2 regions of the Zhongshania arctica genome follow, and region 1 is predicted to be linked to the other one. Evidence: predicted binding sites of a transcription regulator. Region 1 holds the regulator's gene; the other holds the start of a gene.
The links. Region 1 encodes sigma-54, which starts transcription at its own class of promoters, with help from an activator protein. Its sites were predicted from a motif close to TGGCACANNNNTTGCNNT; they were not measured.
Positions count from the first base shown of each region.

Region 1 (7,747 bases):
TTCAAGTGCAGTTTATGATATTTCGGGGACTATTCAGCAGCCTGAATTAACGTTTAGAAATATCTTTGATGTCGACAATGGCGGTGTTCAGCAGGCCGAAGACCTTATCAGTGAGTCGCTTGAGTGAAGGTGTGCTCACTGCCGATTACCGCTGTGAGCACTGGAGAAGGCTATGTCTGATTCGCGTTCCACAAGCAAAGTTGCGGCTCTGCAAATGGTGTCAACAATCCACTTGAGTGAGAATTTGCTGCGAGCTGAATCGCTCGTTGCAGAGTCCGCTGCCAGCGGGGCAACATTAGCGGTACTGCCAGAAAATTTTGCTCTATTTGGAAGTAAGAAGATTTTTGAACTGGCGGCTGAGGAAGCGAAAACTGGCGCTTTACAAAGCTTTCTTGCTGGCTTGTCGGTGAAATATGGCATTACCCTGGTGGGAGGCACTATTCCGCTTCCCGCGGAAGATGGTCGGGTGTATGCAACGTCATTTGTCTACGGTGCAGATGGCGCATGCCTTGGGCGCTACCGAAAAATTCATTTATTTGATGCCGATGTAGGCGACGCTCAGGGTAGTTATCGGGAATCCGATAGCTATGCGCCTGGCGATCAGCTGGTGGTCGTGGAGTCTGCGCTGGGACGTATTGGCCTCGCCGTTTGTTATGATTTGCGCTTCCCTGAAATGTTTCGCGGTATGCTCGACTTGAGCATGGATATTATTGTTTTACCCTCTGCATTTACACGCAATACCGGCTGGGCCCATTGGCTACCGTTGTTGCGCGCGCGGGCGATAGAAAATCAATGTCTGGTGGTGGCGGCAAACCAAGGGGGAATCCATGATAGCAAGCGCCAAACATCGGGCGGCTCAGTTATTGTCGACAGCTGGGGTCGAGTATTAGCAGAAGCTGGGCTGGGTGAGGCTTGTGTTATTGCAAGCTACGATCAGACAGAGCAGACGGCGCTGAGGCGACGGATGCCCGTTGCTCAGCACCGCCGCGTATAGATAGCAGTGTCAATCTTTGGCTTGGTGTTCCTGTAGTTCTTTTAAATACTGAAATAGTTTGCGTTTAGCGGCGGGGGGCTTGTTCGCTTTCGCGTCTTTGGCGATTTGTAAGACCAGCGTTCTCAGGCGTTGACGATCGGCGTCGGGAAATTGTTCAACTACTCCATCAATTGCCGGCAAGCCGCCGTCTGCAATCTCATCCCGTAAGGCCTCAAGATTGTGAAACGCTCTGGCGAGTTCGCGCTGACCTTCGTCGCGCCTAGCTAAACCAGCCTCAATCTCTGACAGATCAATGCCGCGCATTAGCTTGCCAATGTATTGTAACTGGCGGCGCAGCCCTTCACGACTGGTTAGGCGTCTCGCGGTGGCGATCGCCTCTGAGAGATGCTCGTCGTGAACTGGAATTTTTGCCAGCTCATTGTTACTAAGTTTTACCAGTTGCTCGCCTAGGTTTTGCAGTGCCTGCATTTCCTTTTTAACGGCGGTTTTACTTGGGCGTTCTAATTCTGATTCGGTCACAGTGCGATCCGTTTAGTTATCTAATAGTGTTTTTTGGTTTAACCATAAAAATAACTGGCAAGACCGAGAAATGATAAAAACCCAATCACGTCAGTGACGGTGGTCAGTACCACGCCGCCCGCCAAGGCGGGATCAATATTCAGTGATTTCATGGCCAGTGGTAATACCGCGCCAGCTAGTGCGGCGGTAATTAAATTGATAATGATTGCTGCACCGATAATGCCGCCCATCAAGGGGTCGTCGAACCACAGGGTAGTGGCCGCAGCCACAACAATAGCCCAAACCACGCCGTTAATAGCGCCGACCGCCATCTCTCGATTTATTAACCAGCGGCGGTTATCTGGGCTAATGTGACCCAGGGCCATACCGCGAATAACTACCGTTAGGGTCTGGGTGCCGGCGACACCACCCATACTAGCCACTATCGGCATCAAAACCGCCAGGGCAACGACTTTTTCGATGGTGCCTTCAAATAAATTAATCACCGCCGAGGCGATAAATGCGGTCAGTAAATTAATACCAAGCCATACAGCGCGTCGCGGTGCAGTGGTTAGAACAGCGGCGAAAGTGTCTTCGTCTTCGTCCAAACCGGCCATGCTCATTAATGAGTGATCAGACTCTTCTCGGATAACATCGACCACGTCATCGATGGTGATACGGCCAAGTAATAAGCTATTTTCATCGACGACGGGTGCGGATACCCAGTCGTGTCGTGCGAAGAGTGTGGCAACTTCGCGCGATGACATCCTTGCTGGAATGGGTTCCACCTCGGTATCCATGATCTCGCGAACCGTGACACTGGGGTCAGATACCAAAAGCTTACGCAGCGACAATACCCCGATGTACTGATCGTTGCGGTTAACGACAAGCAGACTGTCGGTCATTTCTGGCAGCTGTTCGTGGCGGCGCAGATAGCGGAGCGCAACATCAAGAGTGATATTTGGCCGGACGGTGATAGTGTCGGTGTTCATCAAACCACCGGCAGTGTCCTCGTCGTAGGACATCACATGCTCGACTCGAATCCGATCTTGGTGATCCATGGAGTCGAGGACTTCGCGAATTACTCGGTCGGGTAATTGCTGGAGGATATCAGCGATATCATCCGCTTCGAGCCCTTCGGTAATAGTCGCGACTTCTTCCGCGTCCATTTGGCGCAGGAACTGGCTCTGAACTTCATCGTTAAGATGCTGGAGAATGTCGCCTTCATTCTCAATATCGATGAGCTGCCACAACACACTACGAATTTTGTGCGGCGTTGATTCTATTAAATGGGCTGCATCGGCGGAGGGCAAACCGTTTAACATGCGGCGAATTTGCAGGAAGCCGCCAGACCCCAAGGCGTCGTTCAGGGTTTTTAGCTGGCTCTCGGTTTGAAGCTTGTCAGCAGTCTGGGCCATACCTATCCCTAGCCTGAGCCGTTAAGTGGAAGAAAGTCTGAAGCGATTATCCTTTAAAGTGATGCCTGCAACAATCGGCAGCACCGAGCTAGCAGCACAAATAAGTCATATAAGACGTATTATTCTGCCTCGCCGAAACGTTGAGAAATAATATCGAGTACCGCAGATAGGGCTGCCTGTTCATCTTCGCCATCACATCGCACGGTAATCTCGGTACCCTTGTTTGCGGCCAACATCATGACGGCCATAATGCTCTTGCCGTCGACAGACTTGTCTCTGACACCGATTTGAATACTGGAGCCAAAAGCGCCAGCTGTGGCTACTAATTTTGCAGCTGCACGGGCGTGCAGGCCGAGTTTATTGATGATTATTATATTAGATTCGACCATCGTGGTTACTCTGATTACTGGAGTTCGCGATGGCGAACTTGCAGGTCTGGATAGGCAGTGCGTAGAGCCTTGGCAAGGGTTTCAACCATATATACTGAGCGGTGTTGACCGCCGGTACAGCCAATGGCAACAGTGAAGTAGCTACGGTTACTGGCCTCAATCTTCGGCAGCCAGTGTTGTAAATATTGGAGGATGTGGTCGTGCATCAGACGGACATCTTCTTGACTGCTGAGATAATTTTGGACTTCGGCATCTTGCCCAGTGAAGGCGCGCAACTCTTCTCGCCAGTGGGGGTTGGGGAGCATGCGGAGGTCATAAACAAGGTCGGCATCAATCGGTAGGCCGCGTTTAAACCCGAAGGACTTCAGCTGTATCGCCAGTTTGCTTGCATCTACGCCCAAGATGCGATCACGGATAGCTGCCCGCAGCTCATGGACGGTCATGTCGCTGCTGTCGATAGCCAGTGATGCTTCGACTACGATGGGTTCAAGCAGCGCGGTTTCGAGCTTGATCGCGTCCGCCAGCGGTAAGGAGTCTGTGGTTAGTGGGTGCCGCCGCCGTGTTTCACTGAAACGCTTAATCAGCTTGTCGTCGCCAGCGTCTAAAAATACGATACGCAGGCGGGCATGTTTTTTAACCTCGTCGCAGAGTGATTTAAAGCGTGCGAGTTCACCCGGGGAGTTGCGGGCGTCAATACAAACCGCAACCTGCTGATGAACTTTTAGAGGGCTTTGCGACAGCTCTCTAACCAGCTCCGGTAATAGTGATACCGGCAAGTTGTCGATGGCGTAGAAGCCCTCATCCTCTAGTTGGTGAAGGGCCGTACTTTTTCCCGATCCCGAGCGTCCACTAAGAATGATGAGTTCCATATCAGCTTGCTATCGCGCGTTTGAAAAGGGTGTCGCTGTCTTCCGCGCTGCGTAAGCTATTGCGGAAATCGGGATCATTAAATGCTGTGGCTAGTGCGCCAAGAACCTTTAAGTGCTCGTCGTGGGCTTCCGCAGGGACGATAAGCGCAAATATAAGATCAACGGGCGCGTCGTCCACGGCTTCAAAATCAATAGGCTGTTCTAGCTTGAGCAGCATACCTGTGATGCTGGTACAGCGACTGCTGCGGCAGTGCGGAATGGCCACGCCATGGCCAATTCCAGTGCTGCCTAAACGTTCGCGGGCGAGCAATTCATTGAATAACTCGTCAGCGTTAAATTCGGGATTGTCGGCGGTAATACCGGCGGCAATATATTCTAGTAAGCGTTTCTTACTGGTGACGGACGCACTGTATTCAGTGCGTCCGGTAGTGAGTATTGATTCAAGTGTCATGATAGTTACTTGTTTAACTGCGTTTGGAACCGAAGGCCTTAGCGGCCCAGCGATTTCTCTTTGTGTTTAATTAATTGACGATCAAGCTTGTCGGTTAGACTGTCAATTGCCGCGTACATGTCTTCTGATTCACAGGTTGCAAATAAATCTGCGCCGGCAACATGCACCGTCGCCTCGGCCTTTTGAACGAGTTTTTCTACCGTCAGAGTGACGTCAGTATTGGTGATATTGTCAAAGTGTCGCTGCAGTTTTGTCAGCTTATTGTTTACATAATCGCGGAGGGCGGGGGTAACGTCTACGTGATGACCACTTACAGTAATCTGCATAATTTGCTCCTTCATCGCTTAAAAATGCTGGCGCCTCGCGGCGAGTCGCTGCTAGCAGTGATCCTTAGATCACTACATTATACTAGTCGCTTCCGCTCATTTGAGGGCGGAATAACCAGTGATTCTCTGTATTTTGCAATGGTACGCCGCGCAACTTGAATACCCTGTTCGCCAAGCAAGTCTGTTATTTTACTGTCGCTTAAGGGTTTGCGAGGGTTTTCTGCGGCCACCAATTTTTTAATTAAGGCGCGTATCGCCGTGCTTGAGCACTCGCCGCCAGTATCTGTAGATACATGGCTTGAGAAAAAGAATTTTAGTTCAAAAATACCGCGTGGCGTGTGCATGTATTTTTGCGTGGTGACCCGCGAGATGGTGGATTCATGCATACCGACGGCTTCGGCAATGTCGTGCAATACGAGTGGCTTCATTGCCTCTTCGCCATATTCAAGAAAGCCGCGTTGGTATTCGACTATCTTGGTCGCTACTTTCATTAGGGTTTCATTGCGACTAATAAGACTTTTAATGAACCAGCGTGCCTCTTGGAGATTGTCGCGAATATAGTCATTATCACTGCTATTACTGCTTTGGCGAGCCAGTGACGCATATTGGGCATTTATTTGAATTTTGGGCGCAATGTCTGGATTTAGTTCTACTAACCAGCGACCTTCTTTTTTGCTAACAAAAACATCGGGAATAACGTATTCAGTGTCGTCGCTGCCAATCGCGTTACCAGGAGTGGGGTCTAGTGATTGGATAAGTTTTAAAATATCGCGCAACTGCTCTTCTTTGAGACGACAGCGGCGCATAATTTGGTTGTAATCGCGGTTGCCCAGTTGTGCCATATACTGGCTAACTACTAGGCAGGCTTCTTCAGCGTAAGGCGTATTCTGGGGCAGCTGTTTGAGCTGGATTAAAAGGCATTCCTGCAGGTCTCTGCCGCCAACGCCAGGCGGATCAAATTGTTGGATGAGGTGTAAAACAGCGTTCACCTCTTCAATTTCTATCGCATCGCTATTAAAACCTTCTACCAGTTCCTCTGGGCTTACCGTCAGCCGGCCTTTTTCATCGATGGCATCGATAATCGCGGCGGCGATCATTTGGTCAATATCAGATAAGCGGCTCAGATTGAGCTGCCAGCGCAGGTGGTCTTGAAGTGAATCTGAGCTGGAATTTCGATAATCGTTGTTGTAGTCATTGTCTTCGCCCGAGGCGCCGCTGCCCGAGCTACTGCCACTGCCGCTGGTTTGGAATACGTCATCCCATTGGCTGTCGACCGGCAGGTCTTCGGGAATGTCGCTGCGCTCTGCCCATTCAGTATCTGCTTCAGGCAGAGGCGCTTCTATCTCGTTGTCACTGGCTTTTTCAGGTTTTTTGGGTTCGGCGGAAGTCGGTTCGATATTGACTTCTATGTCGCCGTCGTCATCACTGATTTCCAGTAGTGGGTTAGAATCTAGCGCTGATTGAATTTCTTGCTGAAGGTCTAAAGTGGACAGTTGTAATAGACGAATTGCCTGCTGCAGCTGGGGTGTCATTGTCAGGCTTTGGCCGACTTTTAGCTGTAGCGATTGTTTCATAGGCGGTGACTTCTACAACGTGAATTAAGTGGTAATGCGAACGAAATTTCGTTCTACCGGCACGTGATATGCCTCTATGTCAGTGTAGTCGCGACACGGTTTCCCTGCAATACCTGTGCCGATTCATTTATACAGAACAGTACTTACAGCGTAAATTTGTCGCCGAGGTAAATATCACGAACGATCTGGCTATTGAGCACCGCTTCGGCGTTGCCTTCGGCCACAATGCGCCCCTCGCCGACAATATACGCCTTGTCACAAATATCCAGTGTTTCGCGGACATTGTGGTCGGTGATCAATACCCCAATACCCCGAGCTTGCAGGTGCCGAATGATATTTTGAATGTCGTTTACCGAAATAGGGTCTACCCCTGCAAAGGGTTCGTCGAGCAGTATAAAGCTAGGCTCGGTCGCCAGTGCGCGGGCAATCTCCACCCGTCTGCGCTCGCCGCCAGACAGCGCCATTCCTTGAGACTTACGAATGTGGGTGATGTGGAATTCTTGTAGTAGCGCTTCAAGCTTGTCTTTGCGCTGGCTGCGATTGAGATCTCGGCGGGTTTCAAGAATGGCCATAATGTTGTCAGCAACGCTGAGTTTGCGAAAGATCGAGGCTTCCTGGGGTAAATACCCCACCCCGTGTTTGGCGCGCCCCTGAATAGAGAGTTTGGTGAGGTCGCTATCATCGAGTTGAATCGTGCCGCGGTCGGCGTTCACAATGCCAACGATCATGTAGAAACAGGTGGTTTTACCCGCCCCATTTGGTCCCAGTAAGCCGACAATTTCACCGCTGCGAATAGTGAGGGATACGTCTTTTATGATTTCGCGGCCTTTATAGGCCTTGGCGAGATTCTTAGCTTGTAGAACAGGCATGGCTAGTTAGCGTCCTTTGGGGCAGCGGTTGCATTGGCATCTTCTGGCGCTTGCACAATGGCCGCAGGGCTGATGTCTTTTTGTGCGGCTTGGGCGTCGTCAGGCACCGCCTGAGGTTGCAATGTCATTTTGACTCGATTTTCTTTGTCATTGCTGCCGCCATCGGCGATAACCATTTGTTTGCGGCCGCTATACACCACTCTATCCCCCGAGATTTTCGAACCCTGATGGGTGATAGAAGCATTTCTTTGAAGCAATATTTCCTCTTCTTGCAGGCTATATTCGATGCGCTGGGCGGTGGCAATAACGACACCTTCGTCAGCTCGGGGTTGCTGTTCAAAGTAGGCGGGTGTGCCCTC
Region 1 covers NZ_JBFRYB010000001.1:1,230,943-1,238,689, forward strand. Annotated here, with positions in the region: gene AB4875_RS05585 (YhdP family protein) at 1-127, shown strand, start outside; gene AB4875_RS05590 (carbon-nitrogen hydrolase family protein) at 173-994, shown strand; gene yjgA (ribosome biogenesis factor YjgA) at 1,004-1,513, opposite strand; gene mgtE (magnesium transporter) at 1,552-2,910, opposite strand; gene AB4875_RS05605 (HPr family phosphocarrier protein) at 3,030-3,299, opposite strand; gene rapZ (RNase adapter RapZ) at 3,314-4,168, opposite strand; gene AB4875_RS05615 (PTS sugar transporter subunit IIA) at 4,170-4,619, opposite strand; gene hpf (ribosome hibernation-promoting factor, HPF/YfiA family) at 4,658-4,945, opposite strand; gene AB4875_RS05625 (RNA polymerase factor sigma-54) at 5,023-6,519, opposite strand; gene lptB (LPS export ABC transporter ATP-binding protein) at 6,663-7,388, opposite strand; gene lptA (lipopolysaccharide transport periplasmic protein LptA) at 7,391-7,747, opposite strand, start outside.

Region 2 (7,747 bases), 2.1 Mb from region 1:
TGTGCAGTTGGGGTTGGTCTCGGCCCTTTTGTTGACTCCGAGGCGGAGCGAGTTTGTGCTGATTTTCTAAATCGATGTGATTTTACAGGCCTGCGCGATCGCGTCAGCTTTGACATTGCTCGTAGTATTGCACCGAATGCCAATGTGGCCCTCACTTTCGATCTAGCACCTGGCATGAGTATTGAGCCTGACTTTGTGTCTGCTTTGGCGCCAAATCGAGATAATGCGATTGGCGTTGCGTTGTGCCCGGTAGAGCGTTTTAGTGGTGACGAAAACGCAGAGTTACATCGAAATAGTGTTATTGCCAATACATTGAACAAACTCTACAAGCAGGAGAAGTTTGAAGTTAGATTAATCGACTTTAACGGACATCCTGATTTGGGCGATCACCCCGTGCATCAAGATCTTCGACAAAAATTAAAGAATATACCCTGTGAAATTATTCATTATGCAGCTGACCCGATGCGCGCGGTGAATCAAATTAGTCGTTTGCGTGGTATTTTGGCAATGCGTTTACACGCTGCAGTATTTGCGTATTTAAGTGGGACCCCGGCGATCGTGTTGAATTACCACCCTAAGTGTCATAATTGGTGCCGAGATATAGGGCAAAGTGAAGACTTTGGCATGGACACTATTGATATAGATGGTGCGAAGCTAGAGACAAGTTTAGCGAGAATATTGGCTGACGATTATACATTCCCGCAACTAGCTATTGGTGCAGCAGCAGAAAAAGCAATGAGTAATTGGAGCAGCTATTGATGACTGAGAACAGCGATATGCAGTTGCCGAAGTATTCTGTAGTTGTGCCTTTGTATAATAAGGCCGGCCACATCGGAGACACGCTTGATTCAATAGTTGCGCAGACCGTTTCAGACTTTGAAGTTGTTGTAGTCGATGATGGATCTTCCGATAAAGGGCCCGACATCGTCCGCGAGTATAGCCAGCTCGATACCCGAATAAGGCTTATTTGCCAAGCCAACGGTGGAGTGTCTAAAGCACGTAATACCGGTATTTCTGAGGCGAAGGGCGAGTACATTGTATTCCTGGACGGAGATGATTTGTGGGCTCCGTACTTATTGTCGGAAATTGATAGCTTGTTGATTGCTTTTCCTCAATGTGGTGCTTACTCTACCGCCTACGCTCATCGCTATCAGAAAGGCGACGACATTGTCATACAACCCAAATTCAATGCATTGCAACGACGCTCGGCCCAGTTTGAGTATGATTTCTTCGCCGTTGCCAGCAGGGGTGAACTACCGATCACACCCTCTTGTGCGTGTGTTCCGGCGGTGGTTTTAAAGCAAGTTGGAGGCTTTCCAGAAGGCGAGCCAATGGGGGAGGATCAGGATATGTGGGTGCGTATCGCCTACCGTTATTCTATGGCGTTTTCCCAGCGAGTTTCTTCCTATTATCTTCAAGATGCTGATAATCGTGCCTGTTTAACAAACCCTCCAGATAGCGAATGTCCATTCAGTAAAAGACTTCTTGCTCACGCAATGAACTCCGCTGATTCACGCAAGCAGGATATGCTGCGTTTGACGGCGAATCACATTTTACATATTGCTCAGTTGAATATTCGCGCCGGCAAATCCGAAGCAGTGCTTCCCTTACTGCGTGATTCTAGAACAAGGCTCTTGCCTCTGAAGCGACTTAAGTGGGAAATTATTCGGATCTTTAGCTGAAATTATTTTGTTGCTGCGTGTTTGCGTGGGGGAATTTCAGTTTATTAATGTTACATCGATAGAACCACGTTTTTAGATAGCTGATCTACCGATTGAATTCTATCCTTTGTACACGAGGGAGTGAAGGCTAAAGCTTGCTTGGATTTCTTCGCCCAGTTTTGAGTTGCTGGGCTGAGGATAATAAAGTCATATCTATTAAGAGCACGCTGGACATCCCCCCCCCTTTTTTTTACAAAGGTTTTCTCGTTGTATCACGTTGTCTACTTGATGTTGTGTCTATTATGTCGCGTAGACTCCGATTGCCAATGTCAATCGAAAATTGGAGCCAGCAACAAATACCCAATAATTTGAAACTGTCTTCCATTAGTACTGAAGACCAGGAGAACTCGGCAGACACTAAATCAAACAAAACCGATCCAGCCCAAAAGCTAATTGCAGGTAGTGCAAAAATAAAGGAGCTTTGAATGGCACTCCGAAACAGGCACAGCACGAGAATAATCATCAGGCCAATCGCCATCTGAATAATCCAGTCTGACATACCAAATAACTCTCCAGCTAGGGTCTCATGAAGTTGAAATGCATCATCTAGCATGAGTACTATGGTACATATTGATAACCAAAACCCTGCGCTACTACGTTTTGATATTCCCAGCTGTTTACGAAATCCAGCTGTGAATAACATGATGCCCGCTGCAATCGCTAATAATATTATTCCAAGGGTAGACAGAGCGCCAGTCAGCCAGGTTTTAGTGTCTGACATACCGGCATCTTCGCTTAAGGTGGAAAAACTCAGCCCTGTTTCTCGACTTATCATTATCGTCAGTAGAATGACTATTAAACCAATAATCATAGGTTGCTTGAGTCGTTCTGGTCGAAACTTAGCGACCTCGACCCGACGACGAATAATTAATTTACTGTGCAGAATTGGCTTATCCATACTGACCTCAACTTTATTTGGCTTAAGCTGGAATACCCATTGCCTGGCGCTCAAGGGCTTCATACTGTGGTGTGGATAATATCGAAAGAAGAATTGCGCATGTTGCCGTTATAGCGCTGCGACTAAAATCTTTGACAATGATGCTACTGTTCGACTTGAACGCCAGCAAAGTTAACATTCTTGCGCTACTAGCATCTCTAGACTGGATAGCGCGGCGAGCTAAGTAACGGTACTGATAGGCCCGAGCCAAGGATTCCCACTTGGCGACAAAATCAGGATCTATCTGTCGATTTTTTTCTACTGATCGCTCCCATGCTGCAAGCTGCTTCTGCCAGTTTGCAGAAAGACCGCCACCATTTACTCGATAATATGTTAATACCTCATTCACCCCTTCAAATTTCCACTTGGTTGATAGTGCAATTCTCAGCCAGCATTCAACATCTTCGGATTGGCGAAAACTCTCGTCAAAGTACATAGCGTCGGCATGACCGTGTTCGGGGCTAAAAAAAGCGATCTCCGAAAACACCGCTTTGCGTAGTACTGGTGCGGATCCATTGCCCACTGGGTTGCGGCAGAATATATCGTCTGCACTTATATTTTTATGCTTTGGATACTGACCAATTTTCATGTCTGTTCCGGCCTCGTCGATAAACTGAGATCCGCTATAGCTGATGCCGATGTCAGGGTTCGCACGCAAGTGCGATACATGTATCTCTATCTTCTTAGGGAACCAGGTATCATCTGCATCTAATAGAGCCACAAAGTCGCCCTTTGCCCAGCGAATTCCTGTGTTTCTTGCACCTGCCAAACCTCTATTATTTTGCTTCACTAATACAATACGATTGTCATCATAGCTGTTCACGATATCCGCGCAGTTATCTGGTGAACCGTCGTCTACACAAATGATTTCTAGGTTGCGGTAGCTTTGCTCTAATACCGAATTAAGGCAGGCAGGTAGGTATTTTGCTGCGTTATACATTGGAATAACTACACTAACTAATGGCGCTCTAGTTAGGTCTAGCATTTCAGCTTTTAGCTTGTTTTCGAATGCTTTATCAATGAAATCCATGGTTTGTCTCCTTATTCGATATAGAGGGGATTAATAAGCGCCGGCGCCGAATAGAACCGCGGGTATTGTTTTTAGGGTGATGGCGATATCAGTGAACAAATTTCGTTCGCGGATATAACGAAGATCCAAATCTATTTGTTCAGCGAAGCTAAGGTCGGCGCGACCAGATACCTGCCAAAGTCCAGAAATTCCAGGTAAGGCCTTTAAGCGAAGACGGTCGTATTCGCTGTATTGTTCAACCTCTGAAACTAATGCGGGACGGGGGCCGATTAATGACATTTCGCCCCGCAGGACGTTAATTAATTGGGGTAACTCGTCAATGGATAATTTGCGGATGATGTGTCCAACGCGAGTAACTCGTGGGTCATTGACGAATTTTCTACATACTCCGTCACGGTCACTCTCCATAGATGCAACTTTGGCGTGTAACTGGGGATCAGTGCTCATTGAGCGAAACTTGATCATCGCGAAGAGCTGACCGTTTTCACCAACACGCTGCTGGCGGAAGAATATGCCGCCCTTGCTTCCTAAGACAATTGCCACTGCGGTCAATAGTAGTAAGGGAGATAGTGCGATAATAAGAAGCACGCTGCCCGTCACATCGTATGCCCGCTTATATCCCTTGCGGTAGATCCACAGAGGCAATGAGAGTAGGGGGATCACTAAAGATGACATATCTTTCGGAGTAAGCGTTGAGGGTTTTTTATTTACTTTTTGCATGGTTGAACTCCTGAAAACAAATGTTGGAAAGTTATATAACTTGCCTTTACTCTTAGTTTTGCAACCGGTGTGCCATCTTGTATTTATAATTTAAGCTGTTGTTTTATAACGATTTTAAATAGAATTCAGGTGGTTTTTATTTTTATTTATCGGTTGGATTTGCAAATTGCAACGCAAAAAAAATGGCAAATTTCAATAGTTGAAATATCTTGTGTGTGCTTTGCTAAAATTTAATATTTTTCGAGGAAAGAGCGCCGGAGGCGCTCAAGGAATGACTCAGTTTTTTAGAGCTAGGAAAATGCAGAAGTGGGGTTTAATTGATGTAACTACGCCAGAGCTCTGTGGCTGTTGTAATCTTTTGAAACGAGACCTTCTATTAATACGATAGCGGCAAGCAGGTAGAGGGCAATCATTGTCATCGTGACTGTCAGTGCACCCCATTGCGCCGCGAAGACAATAGCCACACAGAATACTGAGGTGAAAGTGATGGCTAATATATTTTCTTTTCTTAAATCATTGCCCGCCCTGAAAAACATACTGCCCGATTCAAATATCATGCGTGGTATTGCCGACAGGCAAAGGCAGCTGATCAGTAAGCTGGCATCGGCCCACTGTTCGCCAAATAGTAACGGTACATATATGGGGGCTAGGACGGCTTGCAATAAGATAATTGGCGCGATGAAAGTCATCCCGGTTTTTAGCGCGCTGATATAGCTCTTAACAAGGTTTTCTCCTGAGCGCTGTGCTTCGCATAGCTTAGGGAGTAATGCAGTATTAAATCCCTGTGTTAGTGACAAGCTAATGCCTAGTCCAGCATTTCTTGCAAAGGCATATAGCCCAAATAGATCCGGACTCAGTACTCGTCCCAATATGAATAGGTCAATTTGATTGCGTCCGTTTCGTAGGCATTCAGCCATTAATACGCCTCCAGAATAGCGGCGCATAGATTTAAGTTCAGAGAGAGCAAGCTGCCAGCGTGGTTGCCAAGTTACTTGTCGGTTTATAACGATCACCCAGACTAAGGCTGCACCGATTTTTGGCCAAATAACCGACCATACACCGAAGCCTGCAATCGCGAGGCCAGCAGCAATGAGATTGTCAGCAGTTACTGTCAGGCCCATTATTAGCCCGGCTTCCTTCATGCGATTGCTGCGCTGTAGTAGATTGAATTGCACCATGGCAAAAGGATAAATTAGGTGCGTGACAGAGAGAGCTCGAAGAAGGTCTGACAGCACGGGTGCGTTGTATAGAGCGGCGATATGCGGTGAAAGGGAGTACTGCAATGCAAACATTACTAGCCCTAAGGCCAAATTTAGCCAAAATACGGTGGCACTCACCACGGCCAGTTTGTGGTTTTCGGCTTTGACGATTAAATTACCAATACCGTTGCTAGCGAGAACGCGGACTATTTCAGCTGTTGCTATCGCTAAGGCCGCTAGCCCGTAATCATTAAGGCTTAAGTAGCGGGCCAATACTAAGGTAGTAATTAGACGCGATACTCTCACCATCATTTCACCAGCGGCGATCCAGCTAAGGTTTCTTAGGAATCCGATATGTTCAGTCATATTTCTTGTCTCGAGTTACTTAATCGCTAGTTACGGTGCATACGCGCTAGTTAAGCAATGACTGGGCCACTACTGTGATATTTTAAGTCTATGTTTTATATGGGAAATATTAATTTTTGGTGTTGCAGAGTCGCTCAATTCAAGATTGATTCGCATTTTGCAAAGCATATTGAACTGATTTAAATAAGGGGGGATATTCCGCTTTCGAATCCGGCGGTGATTGAGCCGTTTCGCCAGGGTGTTTACGCTGTTGTCCACGGACATCGCAACCGTTTATACGGCCAATAACTCATGCTAAGGCGCGGTATGCCACATATCGAGGGTAATATGACAAGTTGCGAAGACAACTTCTTTTGAGCTTATGCATGCTCTACTGTGTATGTGAAGCTTTTAACGGAGCCATCAGCCTACAAATAGTCCACTAGCCTAATCGATGATAGCTACAAGGGAGCTAGTATCAGCTCCTGATTTTCGAAAATTCGTCATCCATACGCATAAACATATAGACGCCCATTTTATTTTCGTCGTCAGAAAAATTCTCAGTAATACGTTTAATCACATTGCAGGCACTCGCGATCATTTCATTGCAGTGTTGCTGCCCTGCTGGGGTGAGTGTGATGAGTTTTTCACGTCCTGAATTTGGGTCTTCTTCCAGCTCTATATAGTTCAGTGGGGCTTTGGAAAGTGCGCGTAAGGCTTTGGAAACACTGCTGCTAGTGATGTCATACCAGTTTGTCATTAATCTCACAATGTCTTTGCGGCTGATAGCCTTCTCACCGCTGCGAGCTGTTTCTGAGCGAAGTATCCACATGATCACAGTTTGGTGGCGATCTAAACGGCCGCACTCCATCAATCCGGCTTCAATCTTCATCCCAATAGAAAAATGAATGGGATAAAAATAGTCCAAAAACATATTTGGTGCGGTTTCTTGATTGACGGGCACGTCGTCGTGTTTTTTCCAGCGGTTATTCAATTTGCTTCCCAATATATTGATTTGTATGTGAATTTAGGGTCGATTGGACACAGTGTCAAGATCTTTGGTCTGTGACATTATAATGAAAAGAAATAGTGTCGAGTTGACACTATTTCTTTTGGCGTATATTCTTGCTCGAAATGATAATGATTAGAGCAGGTTGTGGATGTGAGTATTCATCTTGAGCGCCAATTAGATACTTTGCGCAGTGCCTACCAGCTGGAGCGTTTTCCTTCGCTTGCCATAAGGTTGGATCGCCTAGGTCGTGTTAAAGCTATGCTGTCTGAGAATGAAACTGCATGGTGCGAGGCTTTATCACATGATTTTGGCTATCGCTCAGTAGATCAGAGCTCCTTTGCCGACATCACTACGACTATTAAGTCAGTAAATCATGCCTTAAAGAATTTAAAGTTCTGGATGAAAGCGGAGCGTCGCACACCCGATTTAAGTTTGAGAATGAGTGGTGCCAAGACCTATGTTGAGGCCTTTCCAAAAGGTGTTGTGGGTATTGTAAGTCCATGGAACTTCCCTATAAATTTGGCGCTTTCGCCCTTGGTTTCGGTACTTGCGGCAGGTAACCGCGCGTTTATAAAGCCTTCAGAGGCAACACCAGCAACATCGGCGTTACTGGAAAGCTTAATCGCCAAATATTTTTCCGAGGGTGAAGTGTCGGTAGCCTGTGGTGACGTCGACGTTGCTCAGGCCTTCGTTAAACTCCCGTTTGATCATATTATTTACACCGGCGGCGAAACGGTCGCCCGCCATATTATGCGTGATGCGGCTGACCACCTTGTTCCACTT
Region 2 covers NZ_JBFRYB010000001.1:3,291,247-3,298,993, reverse strand. Annotated here, with positions in the region: gene AB4875_RS14925 (polysaccharide pyruvyl transferase family protein) at 1-759, shown strand, start outside; gene AB4875_RS14920 (glycosyltransferase family 2 protein) at 759-1,682, shown strand; gene AB4875_RS14915 (DUF8692 domain-containing protein) at 1,912-2,619, opposite strand; gene AB4875_RS14910 (glycosyltransferase family 2 protein) at 2,642-3,688, opposite strand; gene AB4875_RS14905 (sugar transferase) at 3,719-4,408, opposite strand; gene AB4875_RS14900 (oligosaccharide flippase family protein) at 4,735-5,973, opposite strand; gene AB4875_RS14895 (winged helix DNA-binding protein) at 6,431-6,946, opposite strand; gene AB4875_RS14890 (aldehyde dehydrogenase family protein) at 7,115-7,747, shown strand, end outside.
Region 2: AB4875_RS14905 (sugar transferase) is a predicted target of sigma-54. The motif match lies at 4,466-4,483, and genes of this name have one in related genera.